DNA from 4 places in the Lysinibacillus sp. UBA5990 genome. Region 4 is predicted to be linked to each of the others. Evidence: riboswitches for the same ligand, from Rfam matches in the RefSeq annotation. Region 4 holds a riboswitch; each other region holds the start of a gene.
What was found. A riboswitch is a leader RNA that binds a small molecule or an ion and turns the genes downstream of it on or off. The one in region 4 is predicted to bind thiamine pyrophosphate.
Positions count from the first base shown of each region.

Region 1: it holds a riboswitch for thiamine pyrophosphate, as region 4 does, so the genes downstream of both, thiT (energy-coupled thiamine transporter ThiT) here and thiM (hydroxyethylthiazole kinase) in region 4, are expected to answer to the same signal.
Region 2: it holds a riboswitch for thiamine pyrophosphate, as region 4 does, so the genes downstream of both, B3D94_RS20100 (ABC transporter substrate-binding protein) here and thiM (hydroxyethylthiazole kinase) in region 4, are expected to answer to the same signal.
Region 3: it holds a riboswitch for thiamine pyrophosphate, as region 4 does, so the genes downstream of both, thiC (phosphomethylpyrimidine synthase ThiC) here and thiM (hydroxyethylthiazole kinase) in region 4, are expected to answer to the same signal.

Region 1 is NZ_DJAY01000012.1:49,299-54,029, forward strand. It holds gene B3D94_RS11570 (polyphosphate kinase 2 family protein) at 1-283, opposite strand, end outside; gene B3D94_RS11575 (hypothetical protein) at 484-1,197, shown strand; gene map (type I methionyl aminopeptidase) at 1,225-1,980, opposite strand; gene thiT (energy-coupled thiamine transporter ThiT) at 2,143-2,703, opposite strand; TPP riboswitch at 2,838-2,945, opposite strand; gene B3D94_RS11590 (DUF4870 domain-containing protein) at 3,072-3,395, shown strand; gene B3D94_RS11595 (hypothetical protein) at 3,448-3,573, shown strand; gene B3D94_RS11600 (SbcC/MukB-like Walker B domain-containing protein) at 3,614-4,731, opposite strand, start outside.
Region 2 is NZ_DJAY01000015.1:1,511,983-1,516,713, reverse strand. It holds gene parC (DNA topoisomerase IV subunit A) at 1-1,986, shown strand, start outside; TPP riboswitch at 2,110-2,220, shown strand; gene B3D94_RS20100 (ABC transporter substrate-binding protein) at 2,376-3,371, shown strand; gene B3D94_RS20095 (thiamine-binding protein) at 3,373-3,666, shown strand; gene B3D94_RS20090 (ABC transporter permease) at 3,663-4,436, shown strand; gene B3D94_RS20085 (ABC transporter ATP-binding protein) at 4,411-4,731, shown strand, end outside.
Region 3 is NZ_DJAY01000002.1:114,497-119,227, reverse strand. It holds gene B3D94_RS01320 (catalase) at 1-1,033, shown strand, start outside; gene thiC (phosphomethylpyrimidine synthase ThiC) at 1,242-3,020, opposite strand; TPP riboswitch at 3,162-3,276, opposite strand; gene B3D94_RS01310 (AEC family transporter) at 3,349-4,278, opposite strand; gene B3D94_RS01305 (methyl-accepting chemotaxis protein) at 4,584-4,731, opposite strand, start outside.
Region 4 is NZ_DJAY01000011.1:134,940-139,670, forward strand. It holds gene thiI (tRNA uracil 4-sulfurtransferase ThiI) at 1-82, shown strand, start outside; gene B3D94_RS08115 (alpha/beta-type small acid-soluble spore protein) at 234-452, shown strand; gene thiE (thiamine phosphate synthase) at 526-1,167, opposite strand; gene thiD (bifunctional hydroxymethylpyrimidine kinase/phosphomethylpyrimidine kinase) at 1,157-1,981, opposite strand; gene thiM (hydroxyethylthiazole kinase) at 1,969-2,736, opposite strand; TPP riboswitch at 2,823-2,921, opposite strand; gene mbcS (acyl-CoA synthetase MbcS) at 3,109-4,692, shown strand.

The sequences.
Region 1 (4,731 bases), on a different contig from region 4:
TCCAGAACCGCTGTAAATAGTTATAGCGTAATTCATGTGGCTGTGGAGCTGAAATTGGATGGACGACATAGCCACGTGGATCGACACGTTCAATTAAACGTTTTATCGCTCCTCCTTTACCAGCCGCATCCATACCTTCAAACACTAAAATTAAACCTATTTTATTTTTTAATAAAAATTGTTGGGCATTTAACATTTCATATTGGAGTACTTTTAATTTCTTTTTATACATCTTTTTATCTAGTTCAATAGATAGGTCTAAATTTTTTATGTTTTGCGTCATAAAGCTTCACTCCTTTAATCTGGATATATTCTTATTGTACTAAAGAAATAAATGGATGCCTATTGAGATGGTAAATTGTAGATAGAATTAGCAAAACAACACGATACATTGATGGAAATTTCCGTTATAATAAATTGAGTGACGGTACTATACTTATTTGTCTTTTCCCTATACAATCTAACTCGAAGGGAGAGGAAAGCATGCCTCGATTTTTATTGATGACAATTTCTTATATTGTCTCACTCATCCTAACCTTTTCATCCTTTTTCACAAAACTTAACGGTCAATCTTTTTTAGAAATTTCTAATCGTTTTTCGGTGGTATTTGCACCTGTTGATGGAAGTCATGTAATTTGGATTGTCATTTATTTATTCACCGGTTATTGGTTAGTGATGAACATCAAAAAGACATCTATGAAACAGTCTGCGCTCTTTAGTTGCATAAATATTTTACAAGCATTAACGATTTACGTATGGCATCATGAATTATTTATTGTTTCTCTCGGCATTACCTTACTCTTAGTCTTGTATTTATTTATGTTGTACAATACGTATCCACTTCATGACAAATCACTGTCTGGCCGTATTCCTTTCGCCATTTATTTTGCATGGATGACATTTATTTTTATCACAAATATTAGCTTTACGTTAACAGCTTATGGTTGGAACGGTTTTGGTCTAAGTACTCCTCTTTGGGCAGTTATTTTACTGACATTAGGTGGAGCCATTGCGCTACATATCCGCTTTCATCACTTTGATATCATGTATCCAAGTGTTTTTATATGGGCTTATATAGGAATCGCTTTACATAATGGTTTTGATGAGCTACTCGTAACAACAGCTGCGTTATTTTTATGTGGTGTACTCTTAGTTGGTATTTTATTCATTAAAAAAAATCCTGCCTACCAAAAGTAATTTGGTGTGCAGGATTTTTTTGTAATCCTATTCTTCGTCTAATGAAGTAAGGATAATTGGTTTTTCTTTTGTAACAATTACTGAATGTTCAATTTGAGCAACAAGAGACTTATCAGGTGTAATGAATGTCCAACCATCACCAGCTTCTACAATATGCTCTGCTTTTGCTGAGATAAATGGCTCAACTGCAAGAACCATACCCTCTTTCATAATCGTAGAGTCCCATGCATCATAATAATTTAAAATGTGATTTGGCTCATCATGTAAAGAACGACCTAAACCATGGCCTGTTAAATTCATAATAACTGTTAAGCCATTAGCATTCGCTTCTCGCTCTACAGCTTTACCGATTTGATTTAATTTAGAGCCAGCCTTTACCTTTGTCATAGCACGGTCAAAAGCATCTTTAGCAACACGACATAGTTTTTCTTTGTCTTCATAGCCATCACCAACTACAAATGAAATACCCGTGTCGGCAAAGTAGCCATCTAAAGAGCCTGAAACATCGATATTGACGATATCTCCCTCCTGAATAACACGTTTACCTGGGATACCATGCGCTACTTCCTCGTTGACACTAATACAAGTATATCCTGGGAAGTCATATTCTCCTTTTGGTCCTGAAATGGCACCTGCCTCAGCAAACATTCGGCCAGCAATTTCATCTAGTTCAAGTGTTGTGACACCTGGTTTTGTAGCAGCCTTCATCGCTTCACGAATCTCTGCACAAATGCGTCCAATTTTTTTAAAAGCTTCAATTTCTTCTTGCGTTTTTACAATCATGTATAACGTCCCTTTCATCTAATATCTACTCTTTAATATAACATAACTTTTTACGCGTATAACGCTAAACGCTTTAAATATTGTATGCCTGCCTCCTTGGCAAAGTGCTATTCTCTTGTGACTGCATAAAAAAACCCCTTCACCAATATGAAGGGGATGGCATTATGCTTTACGATGCATTAGTTGTGGAGCGGCTGTGAATAATAACGCTCCCACAATGGCTGTTAATACTGTTGCGGGCAGCATATAGGTACCATTATAAATAATCGAGTAGATCCACGCATTTTGATCGCCGGCATACTCTGCAAAAAATACCGCTCCAGCAGTAGTATGCGCTGCATATCGCAAGAAGCCTGCAAACACCGTACCTACAATAATATAAAGCGCCATTTTTGTTTTGTTTAGTTGGCTTGCTGCTTCAAGTAAAGGTCTGCGTACAATGGCTGCTAACCCTACAACTGTGAAAGCAACGCCGTAATCTAATAAACCTTGAAGCCAGTGTACAATATAAGCTCCAAACATGGTTTGCATAACGCCTACAAGTAAGCCTGTTGTTAGGCCAGCTACTAAGCCCCAACGAAATGCAATTAACATAATTGGTACCATGACAAGACTAACAGAGCCACCTTGTGCCCATACTTTAAAGGAGACCTGATCGAGCACAAGGCCAATCGCAGCAAATATTGCAATCTCCACTAGCATTAATAGTCTTTTTTTGTCCATACATATTCTCTCCTTTGTTCCGATGTAGGATACAAGAGCAGGAATAGAAATGCGCTGATTTGATTCTCTCTGACATCTTTTTATTCTTAAGAATGAAAAAACGATGTCAGGACAGAGCCTCACATCGTACAAGTGTCGGTTTCTATCCACATCCCTACGCAAGTGTTAGCTTACAGGTTCAAAGAGTCAAGGCATTACGTGCCCAGTCTCAGCTGACATCATCAGCTCCCCTTGTGGTCGTTACATCTGAATTTAATTTGAACACTTTCATTGTACGCAAAGCACGGAATGATTACAACCTCTTCCATACTTAATTTTTGAAACTTTACTGTTTTCCATGCGTAAATATTAAAAAAGGAGGTACAACTATGGAGAACCAAAAAATTTTATCTGCCTTTAGTTATCTCAGTATTTTCTTTGCTCCTTTCATCGTACCATTAATTGTTTACTTCGTTACGAAAGATGCTGACATCAAAAGACATTCTATTCGAGCACTAGTGTCTCATCTAATTCCTTTTGTATTTGGTATCTTATTTTTCATTGTCTTTGTCTTTTCTACATTTAGTTTAGACCCCACTTCAAGTAATAGTACAGTAATGATCATTTGGTTCATTTCGTTCGCCATTTACGGAATTGTTTCGCTCGGAATCGTAATATGGAATATTATTCAGGCTGTTAGAGTTATCCGCTAATGTTTCATTTTTAAAATAAACAGGTAGAAGTAATTAAAAAGGAGCTGTGTTTTTGATGAAAGTATCAAAAGTAGTGAAAACCGCTGTTAAATTAGCGCCTATTGTTATACCGATCGTAAAAAAAGTGATGGCAGCAAAAAAAGGGACAACTTCTACAGTCAGTTCTCGAAAAAAATAAAAGGAAGGCGTATTTCCTTAAGCCGGAAATACACCTTCCTTTATTTTATTTCAAAATATGTTTGACTATATCCATTCAATGTTTTTTCGACATGTAAAACGGCTGGCATCGCTGATTTTAATTCAGGCACATGAGAGATGACACCAATCATTCGTCCAGAATCTTGTAAATCGATTAATGTATCTATTGCTTTATTTAATGATTCTTCATCGAGCGAGCCAAAACCCTCATCAATAAACATTGTTTCAATATAAATATTACCTTGGAAGCTTTGAATAACATCTGCCATTCCCAAGGCAAGGCTTAATGATGCATTGAACTTTTCACCACCGGATAATGTTTTGACATCTCGTAATTGATCTGTGTAAGCGTCATATACATCAAGCCCAAGTCCACTTTGTTTGGCATGCTTTTCAAGCCTGTCCGAACGTCTAAGCTCAAATTGGCCATTAGATAAATGATAAAGACGAATATTGGCTGCCTCTGTAATTTGATCTAAATAATTAATTTGAATATATCGTTCAAAGGAAAGCTTTTTCGAATTTTGCCCATTTAATAAGCCATACAGCTCCTTCACGCGCCCTGCCTCACTCTCAAGTAAACGAAGCTCTCTCTCTGTTTCTTCTACTTTGTTGATAAAGCTTTGACATGATTTCGCAAATCCATCTATTTGTTGAAGTTGTTTAAAAGCATCCTCATAGGCGATTCGGAGACTTTCTAAGGTTGCCTCCATCAGGGCTAAATCTTGCTCCTCTTTTCCTTGAAGATGTTTTTCTCCTTCTGAAATTTGAATTTGTAACGTATGAACATGTAACGTGTAGTCACTGCATGCCTTCCTAAGTTCTTCTAATTGAGCGGCACTTCTTTTCGCAGTTGCATAGTCTTCATAGTTCACAAAGCCTGCTTCCTGCATGCTTATTGAAAACTGCTCACGCTTGTCATTCATTTTGAGCTTTAATTCTTCAAAATTCTGTTTGGCGATTTCCACAGCTAGTTTAGCATTACTGGCAGCTTCCTTCGCGGCATGTAAATCATGCTGGCTTTCCTGCCATAATTTTTGTAAATCCATTTTCTGTTTACTAACATCGGTAAGTGTTTGTTTTAATTGTTGTAAGGTTGGAATAGTTGTTGGCATTTGCTTATGCTGTTCTTCTACAA
Region 2 (4,731 bases), on a different contig from region 4:
GATATGGAGCCAACTGTTTTACCAGCACGTTTCCCTAATTTACTAGTAAACGGCTCTACAGGGATATCTGCGGGCTATGCAACCGATATTCCACCTCATGCATTAGATGAAGTGCTGGATGCTGTATTAATGCGCTTAGACAAGCCTACTGCGACAGTGGATGAATTGATGACAGTCATCAAAGGTCCTGATTTCCCAACTGGTGGTATTATTCAAGGTGTGGACGGCATTAAAAAGGCATATGAAACTGGGCGCGGTAAAATTATTGTCCGTGCACAGGCTGTGGTGGAACCTATCAAGGGTGGCAAAGAACAAATCGTTGTTACCGAATTACCATACGATGTGAATAAAGCCAATCTTGTCAAAAAAATTGATGAGCAGCGCGTAGATAAACGCCTTGAAGGAATTGCAGAAATTCGTGATGAATCTGACCGTACAGGGTTACGTGTCGTAATCGAGCTGAAAAAGGATGTTCCTGGACAAGGGATTTTACAGTACTTATTTAAAACAACAGATTTACAAGTAGCTTACAATTTTAATATGATTGCGATTCATAATCGTCGCCCAACGATGATGACATTGCCACTATTGCTGGATGCCTATATTACTCACCAAAAAGAAGTGGTCACAAATCGTTCTATATATGATTTACAAAAGGCAAAGGATCGTTTCCATATTGTGGAGGGCTTAATTAAAGCACTATCTATTTTAGATGAAGTCATTGCTACGATCCGTTCTTCTAACGATAAGAAGGATGCCAAGCTCAATTTACAAGCAAAGTTCGATTTTACCGAGGTACAAGCAGAGGCGATTGTGAGCCTGCAATTATATCGTTTAACGAATACCGATATTACAGAGCTCCGCCAAGAACAGGATGACTTAAATAAATTGATTGCCAAGCTGGAAGGGATTTTACAAAGCGAGGCCAAGCTTGTACGCGTCATTAAACAAGAATTGCTAGATATAAAAAAACGCTTCACTGAGCCACGTCGCTCGAAAATTGAACAAGAGATAGAAGAAATTAAAATTACATTAGATGTCCTTGTTCCAAGTGAAGAGGTTGTGGTGACTGTCACGAAAGATGGCTATATTAAACGTACATCTACACGATCTCATGCCGCTTCTAATGGTCAAGATTTTGCGATGAAGGATTCCGATTACTTATTGTATGAAGCAAACTTAAATACGCAACATCATTTATTGTTATTTACAAATAGAGGGAATTATATTTATCAGCCAGTCCACGAACTGCCTGATATTCGTTGGAAGGACCTTGGTCAGCATATTTCTAGTATTGTGCCAACAAGTGAAGATGAATCGATTATTGCGGTCTATGGCTTTGAAACATTTGAACAGCCAAATACGTATATTTTAACTGCTACGAAAGATGGTCAAATTAAACGTTCACCACTTGCAGATTATGCAGTGACGCGTTACTCGAAGCCGATTAAAACAATGAATGTTAAAGCCGGCGATGCCATGATTTATGCATCGTTTATGACGGATGATGTGGAACTGCTCTTAACAACTGATACGGCGTATGCTATTCGATTCCCTATTGAGGAATTGCCGGTTACTGGTGTGAAAACGGGCGGCGTTAAAGGTATTACGCTAAAAGATGGAGAAGCATTAGTAGGGGTCAATGTTCTACAGCCAGATGAAACACAATATGTCGTTATTGTGACACAACGAGGGGCTGTTAAGAAAATGAATGTCGCAGAGGTAGAAGTAGCAAGTCGTGCCAAACGTGGTCTTAAAGTCCTGACAGAATTAAAAGCAAATCCTCACCGAATTGTCGCTGTTATTCAAGCAACAGACGATGAGCAGGTTGTGATCGAAACTGAAAAAGGCGTCCAAGAGTTTATTGATGTTCAAGCATTGACGCGTGCTGATCGCCATTCTAATGGTTCATTTAAAGTGGATATTGCAACAGATGGAGCCATTTCACATGTCTTAACGGCCAAAAAAGAACAAAAACCAAGCTAAAATTATGCCCAGTCTCTATATAGGAGAGCTGGGCTATTTGTATGAGTGGAACAACTATCCAAAAATAGCATCTTGTCATTTTAGATCAACTATGGGTATAATAATCAACGAAAAGTTCATAGCGAAAGAATGTAGGGGGGCTAGTTATGGCTAGCTGAGATTGTGTCCGATAGACACTGACCCTTTGAACCTGATTTGGCTCGTACCAGCGTAGGGAACATCTATTCAAAAAAGCAAAAGTTTTGGAGATTGATTGCAATACGTCTGGGAGGAATCCTAGGCGTTTTTTTGTTTTCCAAGCAATATCTTACCAACTGTATATTACGCTTTCTTCTGGTGACAACATTCATTCATGAACACTTTCATATTACAAACTGGGAGGAACTAGCATGAAAAAATGGTTATTTATCCTATTAGCTGCGCTATTGACGTTAGTAGGCTGTAGCGACAAGGAGGACAAGCAAACTGCTGATACAAAGAAAAAGGTGTCAGTGGTTCTCGATTGGACACCGAATACGAATCATACAGGATTGTATGTTGCGAAAAAGCTCGGTTATTTTGAAGAACAGGGCTTAGATGTTGATATTATTATGCCAGGAGAGGCAGGAGCCGATCAGCTCGTAGCTTCTGGTAAGGCAGAATTTGGCGTGAGCTATCAGGAGGGCATTACACAGGCTCGTGTTCAGGATGTGCCACTTGTCTCAATAGCGGCCATCATCCAGCATAATACATCTGGATTTGCTTCTGTAGCATCAAAGGGTATTACATCTCCAAAGGACTTTGAAGGAAAAACATATGGTGGTTGGGGAGCGCCACTCGAACAAGCCGTATTACAATCATTAATGCAAAAAGAAAACGCTGATATAAATAAATTAGAGATTGTCAATGCAGGAGATTTAGATTTCTTCACAATGATGAAAAAGGATATCGATTTTGCTTGGATTTATTATGCTTGGACAGGGATTGAGGCAGAGCTTCGTGGGGAAAAGATTAATATGCTGTATTTAACGGACTACAGTGATCAGTTAGATTACTATACACCTGTTTTAGCAACTAATGAAAAAATGATTCAAAACAATCCAGACATCGTCAAAGCTTTTGTTGCGGCTGCATCGAAGGGCTATGAATATGCAATCGAGTATCCGAATGAAGCTGCTGATATTTTACTAGAAGCGGCACCGGACTTAGATAAGGAGTTAGTGCATAAAAGCCAAGAGTGGTTGGCTGATAAATATCAGGACGATGCTAAACAATGGGGAGAGCAAAAGCTTTCAGTGTGGGAAAACTATGCTAAATGGATGTCGAGCAACAAAGTATTAGAAGGCGAGTTTGAGGCAAAACAAGCGTTTACGAATGAGTTTTTACCAAAAAAGGAGGCCAATTAACATGGCAAATTCATTGATCAGTGTCCAAATCATTCCGAAGACAGAGAAGTATGAGGATGTCATTCCTTATGTAGATGCGGCCATTGCAGTTATTGATGCATCAGGTGTGAAATATGAGGTTCATCCCCTTGAAACAACAATGGAAGGTGAGCTTACAACGCTTCTTCAAATCATTGAAAAAATGAATGTTAAGATGGTCGAGCTAGGAGCCATTAATGTCATTACACAAGTAAAAATTTTATATCAACCAAATGGGATTACAATGGCTACTTTAACGGAGAAATATCAGTCATGAAACGGGCATTACAAAAGGGAAGGACGATAATTTTTATCGCCTTCCTCTTATTCATATGGGAGCTTGTTGTGCATATCGCTGATGTTCCTCCTTGGCTCCTTCCAGCACCAAGCATAATTGTAGTAGAAAGCTTTCAATCGTATCAGACATTCCTGCCACATGCTCTGGCTACCGTGCAATTAGCTTTACTAGGACTTGCTATTGGGGTGGGCTGTGGTCTAACCGTGGCAATTGTTTTGCATCGTTTTGCTTTCATTCGGTCATTATTTTATCCGATTCTCATTATGTCGCAAAACATACCCATTCTTGTGTTAGCACCGCTCCTTATTATTTGGTTTGGCTTTGGCTTATTACCAAAGCTCATTATTATTTGTCTAGTGTGCTTTTTCCCTATTGTCATTGCGGCAATGGACGGTTTTCGTCAAACATCACCCGAGTTAAAGCATTACTTTGATATGATTGGTGCTACGAAGGCCCAAACGTTTTGGAAATTAGAATGGCCACATGCCTACCCAGCAATTTTCTCGGGCGTAAAAATTGCTGCTACCTATAGCGTAATGGGGGCAGTCATTGCGGAGTGGCTTGGTGCGAAAAAGGGAGTTGGTGTATACATGACCTTAGCACAATCCTCCTTTCGTACAGATCGAGTGTTTGTCGCAATTTTTGCGATTGTCTTGTTAAGCTTATTGCTGTTTAGTAGTATTCGTTTGCTTGAAAAATTAATGGTAAAGGGGAGAGGTTATCATGCTCAGCATACAAAACATCGATAAGTCCTTTAACAGTCTACATGTTCTTGACCATGTTTCCTTTGATGTCAAGGATGGTGAGTTTGTGGCCATTGTAGGACCATCAGGCAGTGGTAAAAGTACCCTTTTTCAATTAATTGGTGGGGTCTCCCCGGTTGATCAAGGGGAAATTTTATTAAATGGAGAGGATATCCAGCGAAAAAGAGGAGCAATTGGCTATATGCCACAGCAGCCTTGTTTATTGCCTTGGCGTACCATTTTAGAGAATGTAACCATTGTCGAGGAATTGCAGCAAAAGCCTAATGTTGAACGTGCAAAG
Region 3 (4,731 bases), on a different contig from region 4:
AAATATGAAAAACGCTAATTCCAACTGGGATTTTTGGACATTATTACCAGAAGCGCTTCACCAAGTGACAATTGTAATGTCTGACCGTGGTATTCCAACTGGTTACCGTAATATGCACGGATTTGGTTCTCACACATATAGCTTTATCAATGCTGATAATGAGCGTGTTTGGGTTAAATTCCACTTCCGTACAGAACAAGGCATTAAAAATTTCACAGGTGATGAAGCAACTGAGGTAATCGGTCAAGACCGTGAATCTTCACAACGTGATTTATATGAAGCCATTGAAAAGGGCGATTTCCCTAAATGGAAAATGTATATTCAGGTTATGACAGAGGAGCAAGCTCGTGAGCTACCATACAACCCATTCGATTTAACAAAAGTATGGTATAAAAAAGATTTCCCATTAATTCCTGTAGGTGAGTTTGAGTTAAATAAAAACCCGGACAACTACTTTGCAGAAGTGGAACAAGCTGCATTTGCACCATCTAACATCGTTCCTGGTATTAGCTTCTCACCAGATAAAATGTTACAAGGTCGTATCTTTGCCTATGCGGATGCACAACGCTACCGTTTAGGTGTAAACCACTATATGCTTCCTGTTAACGCACCAAAATGTCCATTCCGTACTTTCCACCGTGATGGCGCTATGCGTTTTGACGGCAACCTTGGTTCAACACTAGGCTATGAACCAAATAGCTATGGTGAATGGGAGCATAATTTAGACCACAAAGAGCCTGAGTTACGCATTGATGGTCATGCAGGAATTCATGATTTCCGTGAAGACGATAATAATTACTTCGAGCAACCAGGTAAACTTTTCCGCCTAATGACTGCGGAAGAACAACAACGTCTATTTGAAAATACGGCTAATGATATGGCTTCTGTTGAAGAATTCATCAAACGTCGTCACATCCTTCACTGCTATTTAGCTGATCCAGCATATGGTGAAGGTGTCGCAAAAGCAATGGGTCTTTCATTAGAAGGTATGGATCTTACAAACCCATATGTAAAACAACCAACAAACGTTTAATATTCCACTTATTATTGATATCCAAATCCAACTTTTACTCCATGTGAATGTATAATTCACATGGAGCTTTTTAGTATTCGTCTAGTTTCAACCGCTCACTTCTATTTGCAAAAGCATAAATTACTTTTATTCATCTCCCCTGTTTAATTGTGGAACCAACATAAAAAAGGCTCGTGTCTAGTAAATCAACACAAGCCTTGTACTATTATTATTGATAGATTTGACTACCTGCCTTTTTAAACTCCGCTGACTTTTCCCTCATACCTTCATGGATGGCCTCTGTTGTATTTAAATCCTTTTCCTTAGCATAATTACGAATATCCTGAGAAATTCTCATGCTACAAAATTTAGGACCGCACATTGAACAAAAATGTGCTGTTTTTGCCCCCTCTGCTGGTAATGTTTCATCGTGATATTCTACTGCACGTTCTGGATCAAGAGAAAGGTTAAATTGATCACGCCAGCGGAACTCGAAACGCGCTTTTGACAGTGCATCATCTCGTTGTTGTGCACCTGGGTGCCCCTTTGCTAAATCTGCAGCATGTGCAGCAATCTTATAAGTAATAACCCCTACTCGAACATCCTCCCGATTAGGTAATCCTAAATGTTCCTTCGGTGTCACATAGCAGAGCATAGCTGTACCAAACCAACCAATCATTGCTGCACCAATAGCAGATGTAATATGGTCGTAACCTGGAGCAATATCTGTTGTCAATGGACCTAAAGTATAGAATGGGGCTTCCTTACAAACCTCTAATTGCTTGTCCATATTCTCTTTAATCAAATGCATTGGAACGTGACCTGGCCCCTCCACCATTACTTGAACATCATGCTTCCATGCAATTTGCGTTAATTCGCCTAATGTTTCCAGCTCCGCAAATTGTGCTTCATCGTTAGCATCCGCGATTGACCCTGGGCGTAAGCCATCTCCTAATGAAAAGGCTACATCATAAGCTTTCATAATTTCACATATTTCCTCAAAATGAGTATAGAGGAAGTTCTCTTGATGATGGTATAAACACCATTGCGCCATAATGGAACCACCCCTAGACACAATGCCTGTTACACGGTTTGCCGTAAGAGGGACATAACGTAAAAGGACACCTGCATGAATAGTGAAATAATCTACCCCTTGCTCCGCTTGTTCAATAAGCGTATCACGGTACACCTCCCATGTTAAATCCTCAGCCACACCATTTACCTTTTCTAATGCCTGATAAATTGGTACTGTCCCAACTGGTACTGCAGCATTTCGAATTATCCATTCTCTCGTTGTATGAATATGTTTGCCAGTTGATAGATCCATAATATTATCAGCACCCCAGCGTGTAGCCCATGTCATTTTTTCCACTTCCTCTGCAATCGAGGATGATACAGCTGAATTCCCAATGTTCGCATTAATCTTCACATGGAAGTTACGACCGATAATCATTGGCTCGGCCTCAGGATGATTAATATTGGCAGGCATAATAGCCCGGCCTGCTGCAATCTCTGAACGTACGAAATCTGGGTCCATATTTTCTCGTATCGCTACAAACTCCATCTCAGGTGTAATAATTCCCCGTCGAGCATAATGAAGCTGCGTGACATTTTTACCCTTTTTTGCACGTAAAGGCTTTCTCACCAATTCCGGGAAGACATTTTCATGGATACGTGGATCATCAGCGCGACTGAAACCATTATCCTCAGGTTTAATTGTACGCCCTCCGTATTCCTCAACATCCCCTCGCTCTTGTATCCAAGCACTTCGTAAAGCAGGTAAGCCCTTTGTAATATCCACGTGGAAGACCGGATCTGTATATGGTCCACTCGTATCATACACCCGAATTGGGGCATTTTCTTCATCCCCAAAGGTACCAGTCGTCGGACTTAATGTAATTTCACGCATTGGTACTAAAATATCAGGACGAGATCCTTCCACATAAACCTTTTTACTTCCTTCAAAGTTAGACATAATCGTAATGTTCTTTGCACTAATTGCTGACATGAGCTACTTCTCTCCCTTAAATGTAGTTTAAACAAGGACCGATTCTAGCTCACCCAGCAAACAAAATAAATAAAGGCCGAATCCAAAAAAATAATTGGATCCGGCCATGAATGTAAAGGGTCTATTGATTGCACGTAATATGCAATAGCTTCTTAACTTTCCCACGCTGGTATGAGCCAGATCAGGTCCAAAGGGTCAAGAAACCTCTATGCGTTTCCCTCTCAGCCTGACTCATCAGACTCCCCTAGTTAATACTATTCAGTTTGATGCTAGTTTAGCAGATATTGCTAAGAGATGGAAGTTATCATTTAAATATTTTTGATTTCTATTAGGTAAACAATACATCAGCAATATAAATTACAATCGTGACCGTTATACAACTCACAATGGTCGAAAATAAAACGGTTTGTGCAGCTGTTGCCGACTCTATATCATATTCTAATGCTAGACTTGAACTGTTGCGGGATGTGGGAAAAGCACTCGCTATAAATAACGATTGTGCCACAACCCCGTCTAAACCGAGCGCATAAATAATGACTAAAGCAACGGCTGGACCGATAATTAATCGCGTCAAGCAGCTGACGAATACTGTTTTATTAAACATCGTTTTAATCTCCAGTTGAGACAATTGGGCGCCTAGCGTAATTAATGCAACGGCAATAAAACCATCTGCTACATGGTCTATAGGTATTTTAATAAACTGCGGAATGCCAATGTCAAAATAATTCATGGCCACACCGATTATTAAAGCGTGTATAATAGGCATTTTTATAAAATCCTTTAAAATTGTCATGCCCGATTTAGTAGAGGAAATTAAATTATATAAACCATACGTATACGTTGTCATGTTTTGGAAGATAACGAGTATAACCTGGATGGCTACACCAATAGGTTGAGTGGCAAAAATCATTTGAGCTACCGGAATACCATAGTTGCCAGAGTTAATGAGTACTACACTATTTTTAAAAACAGCTGCCTCAGTTTTGGCGAGTCCAAGCCCTTTCGCTAAAAAGTGACTGAGTAACATTTGACTACCAATAAAAAGCACAACAAACAATCCAACTTCTCCCAGAACAGACAGTTTTATACTCGTCTCATATAAATTAATAAATACAGCGGCAGGCATAAAACAATATGTAATAAGCTGTGATAATGCTTTTAAGTTAAAGCGAAATTTCTTTTGCAGAATAGCACCTAGTACAAGTAATACTAAAATAGGTGCGACAATTTGAAAGAAAATCATTCCAAGATACACCATATTGAAGTCCCCCTCCCTTTTGATTGTAGTGTCGATAATGTACTAGGTCAATGCTACTTACTTTCATAATTAAAACCGTTGATTTCCACTACTGGAGGGGTGCGCCTTGTTCCAATGATGAAAAGATAAAAAATCACATCAATAAACGAGGAGAACAATGTACAGAATATAAGAATCACCAAAACTCACTCATTTGAGGACTATGAATTCTCGATGAAAAAAATGAAAAGGGAATCGAGCATGAACTTCTCGATTCCTTTTATCAACAGTATGAGCTGCCTTTAGATTTTAGGCAGCTTTTTTCTCTACGCAAGCTTAAATCTATTTACGACCTCTTGCAGTTCATTAGAGATATCATTCATATTTTGCATAGACTCTGCCACTTTTTGCAATTCTGCTTGTTGGTCCATTGCAGAGGCACTTACTTGCTCAGCAGAGGCCGCTGTTTCCTCT
Region 4 (4,731 bases):
CGCGGTCAAAAATCGTGAGGTCTATATTTTCCCTAAGAAAGAAGAAGAGAAAAAGCAAGATAAGTTTGCTGATCTTTTATAAATCAGAATTTCAAAAACCGTCTCAAATAGCTTATTTGAGACGGTTTTTTTGTATAGTTAGCCATATGCCAATAGAGGTACATATTACCTTTATTTTTTTTGTATTAAAAATCTAATAACGCACATTCTATATTCACAAGGAGGTGAGAAACATGGCTTCAAACAACAACCGCAGTTCAAACCAGCTTGCAGTACCTGGTGTACAACAAGCACTTGATCAAATGAAATACGAAATTGCACAAGAATTTGGTGTTCAATTAGGGGCTGACGCTTCAGCTCGTGCTAACGGTTCCGTTGGTGGTGAAATCACTAAACGTCTTGTACAAATGGCAGAATCTCAATTAAAAGGTATGCCAAACAACAACAACTAATAAATGCTAACTAAGCATTTATAAACTCAAAACCAGTGACCGTAAAAGGCACTGGTTTTAGTTTGTTTATCAATCATTTTTTTATGCGAGATAAAGACTTAAACATGGATACTGTTTGTTCAATATCCTTACTGCCACATATAGCAGAAATAACAGCAACTCCGTCAGCACCAGCTTGCAAAACACTATCAGCATTAGTCCAATTTATTCCACCTATGGCCACAATGGGCAAGTTAGGTTGTAATTTGGAAGCTTGCTGTAAAAAATATGTGCCACATGGTGGTTGTGCATCACTTTTAGATGTTGTGGCAAAAATAGGTCCAATTCCTACATAGTCCACATGATGGTCAATAGCCGTTTGTAGTTCTTCCTGTGAATGTACAGAAACGCCAAGGAGCCGGTTTGCCATTTTTTTACGTGCAATGGCAATCTGTTCATCATCTTGGCCAATATGAACACCATCTGCACCAAGTCGAACTGCAAGGTCTACATCATCGTTGATAATAAACGGCACATGGTAATGTTGACATCGTTTTTGGCATTGACGGGCAAATTGCTCATAAGCTAGTCCTGTTAATGCAAAAGGACCCTTTTCACGTAATTGAAACATAGTAATGCCAGCCCGCAGCGCTTGTTCGAGTACAGCTAAAGGTTCCTGTTGAGAAACATTGCCTGTACCCATAATAAAATAAAGCTGTAAATCTTCACGTTTCAAGTAGTTTCACCTCGCAGGCACCTTTATGTAGCTGATAAGCAAAATGATTTGTGGGGCCATGACCATTACCAATGGCTAAATCATGCATAATGGCTAATTGTATAAATTTTTTAGCTTCGATAATAGCTTTTTCAATAGTCAACCCTTGACCAAGAAAAGCAGTGAGAGCTGCTGAAAATGTACAACCTGTACCATGTGTGTTTTTCGTTGGAATACGAGGAGACTGCATGGAAAAGGATTTGTCATTTTTTATAAATACATAATCAATTGCATCTAACGAATTGGGTAGATGCCCACCTTTAATGATGACACATTGAACACCTAGTTGGAAAAAGCATTGAGCAATTTTCTCCATATCCGAGAATTGATTTATTTTTCTTCCTGTAAGTGCCTCTGCTTCCGGTATATTTGGTGTCACAATTGTAGCAAGAGGTAGTAAAGACATGCGCATGGCCTCGATAGCTTCTTGTTGTAATAAGCTTTCTCCACCTTTTGCAATCATAACTGGATCAACAATCAGTGGGATTTTTAAATCGTCAATGATGTGTGCGATACTTTGGATAATTTCCGAGGAATAAAGCATCCCTGTTTTAATCGCAGCAATCGAAAAATCTTCTATTAATGCATGAAATTGTTTTTCAACAAAGTCAACTTCAATTGGGAAAACCCCTGTTACACCAAGTGTATTTTGAGCAGTTAAAGCTGTAATAACTGAGGTGCCAAAAACCCCTAATTCCTGGAATGTTTTTAAATCAGCCTGAATGCCAGCGCCACCGCCACTATCTGAGCCTGCAATTGTCGTTACAATATGCATGAAGCCTCACCCTCCTTTGAAAGACGATGTAAGGCATTAAGCAAAGCAATTTGAATATCCCCGATATCCTCTGTAAATGCGGATGCTAACTCAGCTGCTTTTTTGTAGTATGTGAGTGTTTCCGCTAATTGGCTATACGGATCTTCTCCTGCAGAGTAGGCTGCTCCACATATAGCACTAAGTAAACAGCCTGTACCAGTTACTTCAGTCATTTGTGAATTTCCACCAGTAATCCATTGGCTCTGCACACCGTCTGTCATAAAATCATGTTTGCCTGTAACAATGACCATACAGTTGTAGCGTTGAGCCAATAAAGTAGCCTCTTTCTCTATGGCAATAAATCCCTCACCACTATCAACACCTTTTTGTTGCCATTCCAAATTGGCTAATGCCGCAAGCTCTCCTTTGTTACAGCGTATGACTGCAAATTGTATCGCTGTAAGTAATAGGTGTACGGTTTCCTTGCGATAAACTGTGGCACCTGCGCCAACCGGATCTAATATAACAGGAATGCCAAGGGAATTTGCTTTTTTTCCTGCTAACAGCATCGACTCTTTTGTTCGATCATTTAGTGTACCAATATTGATTAAAAGAGCGTCTGCAATGGCGACCATTTCCTCAACCTCATGGCTATCATCAGCCATGACAGGAGAGGCACCTAATGCCAATAGGCCATTTGCTTGGAAATTAGCTACGACATAATTAGTTATACAGTGAATAAGCGGTTGCTGTTGACGAATTGTTTGAAAAATCATTTTTGTCCTCCTTTATGGGTGGACGTAAGCATGCAAAAAAGGCCCTTTTTGTGTAAAAACGCACGAAAAAGAGCCTTTCATCTGAAAAAACGATGTTCATTGCTCCCTACGTCAGTATTAACTAACAGGTTCAAAGGGTCAGGTTTTACCTTCTCAACTCTTTATGAGTCCCCCTGCAATCTTACTTTTAGTTGACCAAAATGTACCATACTTTTCATATGTATTCAATAGCGAGTTTTCCTATCGACAAAACGTGACTGATGCCATATAGCTAAGCATGATAGTTGTCATGACTTTACTTAAATCAAGTGTAAACCATTGAAAATACTAAGAAAGGAGTATAATGTGTCTTAACAAAAGGGGGTAATTGCTATGAATAGACAAGAATTAGTAGCACCAGAATGGTATAACATAACAGATGAATTTGAAAAATATGCAAAAGATTTAACTAAAAATGCATTGATTATTTATGATGAGCATTCTGATGTACAATTTATCACCTATGCACATTTACTTGAAAGAGCAAATCAGGCGGCACATGTATTTACAAAAAATGGATTAATTAAAGGTGATGTCATTTTAGTAATGGTACCACGCTCAGTAGAAGCATACATTGTCTATATTGCTGCATTAAAAGCGGGTTTAACGATCATTCCAAGCTCTGAAATGCTAAGAACTAAAGATATTGAGTATCGAATTCATCATGCGGATGCTAAAGCAGTTGTAGCCTTTGAGCCTTATATTGAGCAATTTAATCAAGTAGGAAATTTGCAAGATATACAGCAATTTGTTATCGGAAATGCACATGAGCCATGGCAGCCGTTATTAGACAAAATGCGAAAGCAACCAACAACTTACATAAGTTCTACACCAACAAAAAGTACAGACCATGCCTTTTTAGCTTATACAAGTGGCACAACAGGAAATCCGAAAGCTGCAGTGCATACACATAGTTGGGGCTATGCACATTTACGGACAACAGCCCCACATTGGCTAGGTGTAGAAGAAAGTGATATTGTATGGGCAACAGCAGCACCAGGATGGCAAAAATGGATTTGGAGTCCGTTTCTCGCGATTTTAGGCAGCGGTGCCACTGCATTTGTTTATAAAGGAAAGTTTGATGCAGCAACGTATTTAGCGTTGCTTGAAAAATTTAAAATGAATGTCTTATGTTGCACACCGACTGAATATCGCTATATGGCAGCGCTTGGAAATTTACAGGAGTATGATATCAGCACAATTCGACAAGCTGTTTCAGCAGGTGAGCCGTTGAACAGTGAAGTCATTAAAAAATTCTGGGACACTTTCCATCTACAAGTTCGAGATGGTTATGGTCAAACTGAGAATACACTTCTTGTAGGGACTATGGTAGGTATGGAGGCAAGAATTGGTTCGATGGGCAAACCTACGCCAGGCAATACCGTTGAAATTATAGACGATTTTGGTGAGCCAGTTGCTATAGGAGAAGTTGGTGATATTGCTGTTCATCGAGAAACACCTGCACTTTTTAAAAAATATTTAAATGATCCTGAACGTACAAATTTACAATTCCGTGGTGATTGGTATATAACTGGGGATCGAGCTTATAAAGATGCGGACGGCTACTTTTGGTTTGAAGGCCGTGGAGATGATGTTATTATTTCCTCAGGTTATACAATTGGACCTTTTGAAGTAGAGGATGCGTTGATGAAGCATCCGACTGTGAAAGAGGTTGCTGTCATTGCAAGCCCCGATAAGGTTCGCGGGAACATCGTTAAAGCATTTATTATCCTTCATAATGGTGTCAATGGTAATCAAGAGCTTATTCAAATCCTTCAAAATCATGTGAAATCATTAACGGCACCTTATAAATATCCACGTGCTATTGAATTTGTTACAGAGTTACCCAAAACTGCATCTGGTAAAATTAGACGTGTCGAATTAAGACAACAAGAATTAAAATACCTTGTACATTAATCATTTCCTAGGAAATAATGTCGAAAATCAAAGTTCATG